Regions from separate parts of the Flavobacterium sp. UW10123 genome, predicted to be linked through region 1. Evidence: riboswitches for the same ligand, from Rfam matches in the RefSeq annotation. Region 1 holds a riboswitch; the other holds the start of a gene.
What was found. A riboswitch is a leader RNA that binds a small molecule or an ion and turns the genes downstream of it on or off. The one in region 1 is predicted to bind S-adenosylmethionine.
Positions count from the first base shown of each region.

Region 2: another riboswitch for S-adenosylmethionine. It lies ahead of ABXT06_RS03010 (redoxin domain-containing protein); the one in region 1 lies ahead of ABXT06_RS11200 (alpha/beta fold hydrolase).

Region 1 covers NZ_JBEWQE010000008.1:212,622-215,025, forward strand. Annotated here, with positions in the region: gene thrA (bifunctional aspartate kinase/homoserine dehydrogenase I) at 1-285, opposite strand, end outside; gene ABXT06_RS11200 (alpha/beta fold hydrolase) at 287-1,270, opposite strand; SAM riboswitch class I at 1,348-1,455, opposite strand; gene ABXT06_RS11205 (hypothetical protein) at 1,646-1,864, opposite strand.
Region 2 covers NZ_JBEWQE010000002.1:156,125-158,528, forward strand. Annotated here, with positions in the region: gene ABXT06_RS03000 (PAS domain-containing sensor histidine kinase) at 1-320, shown strand, start outside; gene ABXT06_RS03005 (response regulator) at 323-772, shown strand; SAM riboswitch class I at 991-1,091, shown strand; gene ABXT06_RS03010 (redoxin domain-containing protein) at 1,330-2,319, shown strand.

The DNA.
Region 1 (2,404 bases):
TACGCCTTCAAAAAGTTTGTCTAAGACATTAAACTCTTCAGACAAATCAACTTGCGGGTAATCTGATATTTGATATTTTTTAAAATTCTCTAATAATTCTTTATAACTACCATTTTTAGCAGCAATGCTTAAGATAAATTCAAGCTCGTCTGTCGCATTTCCGCGTGCAGATACTACAACGGCAATTTTTTCACCTTGATTTACTTTATCAAAAATGATTGAAACAACTTTGTTAAGTCCTTCTCCGTTTGCTAATGATTTACCTCCAAATTTTAATACTTTCATTTTATTTCTTTATTGTTTCTGCCTTAAAAATGTCGGCAAGTAAATGATCTAATTGTTTGTACTCGATTAAAAAAGCGTCATGTCCGTGAACCGAATCAATTTCGCTATAGAAAACATTGTCTTTAAATTTCTTTAATTCTTCGTAGGTTTCGACATTTTCTTTGGCCGTAAAAAATAAGTCGGAATTGATTCCTACGATATGGATTGAAGCTTTTGTTTGAGACAATAAGTTTTCAAAACTTTCACTATTTCTAGTAATATCAATTGTTTTAAGCAACTGATTCATTAATTTATAAGAAGACAACTGAAATCTTTTCTGCAATTTTTTTCCGTGATGCGCCAACCAGCTTTCGATATTAAAAATCAAAAGATCTTGATTGATTGTTCTTTGGAATTTCTCTTTGAAAGATTCTGGCGAACGGTAACAAAGCATTGCATGTATTCTGGCGTCTTCAATTGGTTTTGAAGAATTGTTTAGAATTTGCTCTTGTAAAAAGCAATTTGCAATAAGCCAATCTGTCGATTTCCAGTCACTTGCAATCGGAATAAGATTTTCTGCAATGTTTGGTTCTAAAGCTAGTATTTCCCAAGCAATTCCACCTCCAACAGAACCTCCAATAACCGCAAAAAGGTTTTCGATATTTAAAGTTTTTAGCCCTTCAATAAAGATTCTTGCAATGTCTCTAGCTGTAAAATCTAAATAGTTGTCAATTAAGAAAGAATTGCTTCCGTTTCCTGGAATATCGAAAGCCAAAATGGTATAAACAGCAGTATCAATGGTTTTGCCTTCGCCAATCAAGTCATTCCACCAGCCGTTTTCGCCAGTAACTTGCGAATTTCCAGTTAAAGCATGGTTAACCAAAACAATAGGCGCGCTATGCAAAGGTTGTCCTGCCAGCGTAAAACTTAATGGTATAGAATGATAAGTTGCACCACTTTCTGTGATGAAATCTTGAATTATAATGGGATTTGGTATATTTTCCAATTTCAAATCTGTTGTATTATTGATTTGTATATGGAAATATTAAAAAGAAAAACTAGGTTTAACTAGAAAAAATCTTGTTGTTATCTTTCCACGTTTGGCGTGGTAGAATGTAGCACCTTCTTCGTTTTACCGAAGGGTTGCTAAGGCTTCATCGGGTCTAATCCCTCGTCCTTTCTTTATAACATTTCAATACGTGTTTGAACTTAACGGTGCAAATTAACTACTAATTTCTCTAACAAACAAATTTTATCTAAAAGTGTTTGTTAAATTTCTGAGACTTATTTTAGCAAAAACTATTATACGCAAAAATTTACCGAACAAAAATGCCCAGTAAAATTAAGCAGGTTTTACCCTAGTTTATGATGCTTTTTCCGTTTAGATAAAAAGCGTTTCATTTTCTTTTGAATACATCAAAAACAATAAAGAGTTAGGTGCTTTTTTCTCAGCTGCTTTACCTCCTTCTGTGATTTCAGCCTCAGTTATTCCGAATCTTGGGTGAGCCAATTCGTTTATTGGTGGCGGCGGATTGTTTTTTCTAGTCCTTCTGTTTTTCAAATCTGAAATTTTTTCTGCTAAGTAGTTCAATGTGCTCATGATATTAAGTTTTAGTTAAGTTGTGTTTTATAATCTTTATTTCTCGCTTATCTTTTTGTTAAATCGTTTTCTGGAATAAAAAAACCCTTTTGGATTTTTCAGATACCAAAAGGGTTTAAGTTTTTACACTCACGTATACTTTTAGTATCAACAGACGTATGCGCAAATAAGCGCGACAGTAAACATCTTGTTCATCTGTAAGGATTTATTCATCTGTGATTTATATTGTATTTTATTTAAATTCTGCATTTGTATTAAATTAAAAAGCCTCCCAAAATTTCTTGGGAGGCTCTTACTATATTATTATTGTATTCTTACAATTTTTTTAAGCAATAGACACCCCACCTTCGGTCTTAACCGAAATGGCACAAAACATTTTGTTGACTTTTAAGTTCATTTGATTTCTAGTAGTTTTTGGGTATAACAAATATGCAAATATTTTTTTTATTACACAAATTAAAATCAAGAATTTAATTACAAAATTCGTTGAAAATGTGTTTTTTAACGACAAAAAACATCTTACAAAAACGAAAACGAAAT
Region 2 (2,404 bases), on a different contig from region 1:
CTATTAAATTTGCTAGAGAAAATGTTCCGCCACAGATTACAATTAGTGCAAAAGAGCATTTCGAAGACGGTAAAAGAAAGGCCACAATTATGGTAGAAGATAACGGAATCGGGTTCGATCTGGATCAGACTGGACGCATTTTTGAAACCTTCACCCGCTTAAATTCTAAAGACCGTTATGAAGGAACAGGTTTAGGATTATCTCTTTGTAAAAAAATTGCAGAACGTCATGGCGGAAGCATTACCGCAACAGGAATCGCTGATAAAGGAGCAATTTTTAGCATTACGCTGCCATTTGAGCAAAAAGAACAAGACATTTAATTATGAGTAATAAAATAATATTATTAGCCGATGATGACCAAGATGACGCAGAAATGTTTTGCGAAGCTTTGGCCGATATAGACCAAAATATTATTTGTCATTGTGCAGAAAATGGTGATGAAGCATTGAAAATGCTAAAAAATCAAGATAAAAATCCTGGGGTGGTGTTTCTGGATTTAAATATGCCAATAATGAATGGCTGGGAATGTTTGAGACAGTTAAAAATGGAAGAACGTTATAAAAACATTCCTGTAATTATGATTTCTACTTCTTCACATAAAAATGATATGGAAGCTGCCGCAAATCTTGGCGCAGCCTGTTATTTTGTAAAACCAAATAGTTTTAATGACCTAAAAGAAATGCTGGGGTTAATTACATCAAATCTCGAAAAAGGATTAACGGAAGCTCTTCCAAATCTGGAAAAAAACAAATACCTGCACGTTTTTCTTTAATAACAATTTTGTTTTTGCCTTTTTTGAGCAAGAATACGTATTAATTTTTGTTGTAAAAAGTATGATATAAAAATATTATTTTATTCTATTATACTGTATTTTATACGTTTATGTTTTGTGAAATGTGTTTTGTGAAATAAAATTTTAAAAAGTACATTTAAAACTTGACTAATTAGATAGAATTAATATATATTTGTGTCAGAAAAATTATAAAATGATACTTATCCAGAAAGACTGAGGGAATAGGCCCATTGAAGTCTTAGCAACCTGTTGCCGAATAAGGTGCTAAATCCTTCCGCTGTATGCGGGCAGATAAGAAAGATTTCATCCGTAAATCTGTTTAAGTTCATCCAATAAAATCTTTATTATGAAAGCAGAATCAATTTTTTACGCCGGTTATGAACTTTTGAATTCCATTTTTGAAGAAAACAGCTTTGCTTTTTTCTGAATGCGAAAACAGTAGTTTATCCCAGATTCCCTTTATAAAATAGCAATAATGCTAATGCTTTTGGCATTGGCCTGAAATTCTTTTGTCTAATCTTAAAACTAAAAATAAAATGAAAAAAATACTATTAGGTTTTGCTTTGTTTCTTGGAGCCTTTCAAATTCAGGCACAGGAAAATAATTTACAATTAAAAGGAACAGTTGTCGACACTGTAGCGCAATATGTTTATTTGCAGAAGTTTCACAATAAAATGTTTACTACGATTGATTCGGCAAAAGTAAAAGATGGAAATTTTAGTTTTAAAACAAAAGTAAAAACGCCAGAATTGTACGGATTGAGCGTAAATACGCAAAGTTCACCATTGTATATTTTCCTTGAGAAAGATCCTATTACAGTAAAACTAAGTCCGAAGAAATATTATACCGCTTCTGTGGTTGAAGGTTCTGCTTCTCAGGATTTGTTTGAAACCTATAAAAAGAGCAAAGATGTAGAAATCAGTAAGTTCATAACAGAAAACCCAAAATCTATTGTTTCTGCTTATGTTCTATACAGAAACTGGTCGTACAGATTAACACCTGAACAGATTACACAAAATATTGCTTTGTTGGATAAAAGCCTTCAAAATACCACTTATGTGAAAGAATTAAAAGAACTGGCTATTGTTTTAGACGGATTAGCGGTAGGTAAAAAAGCCCCAGATTTTACAGCAAATGATCCTGATGGAAAGCCAGTTCGCCTTTATGACAATTTGAAAGGCTATACTTTGGTAGATTTCTGGGCTTCATGGTGCGGTCCTTGCCGAAAAGAGAATCCGAATATTGTTGCGGCTTACAAAGAATTTCACGACAAAGGATTCAACATTGTGGCAATCTCTCTTGATAAAAAGAAAGAAAACTGGATTAAAGGAATTAAAGACGATAATTTAACCTGGACACAAGTTTCTGATTTGCTTTTCTGGAACAGTGCTGTTGCAAAATTATATGGTGTAAGAGCCATTCCAGGTAATTATTTAATTGATTCTAAAGGAATAATCGTTGCAAAAAACCTGCACGGAGAAGAATTGCAATCTACATTGAAAAGACTTTTAGAAAATAAAATTTGATAAAAAAATACCCAATCTTGTCATCCTGACGAAGGAAAGATCTCCGCAAGAAACTCCTCAAAGAAGGGAGTTAATTTTTTGCGGA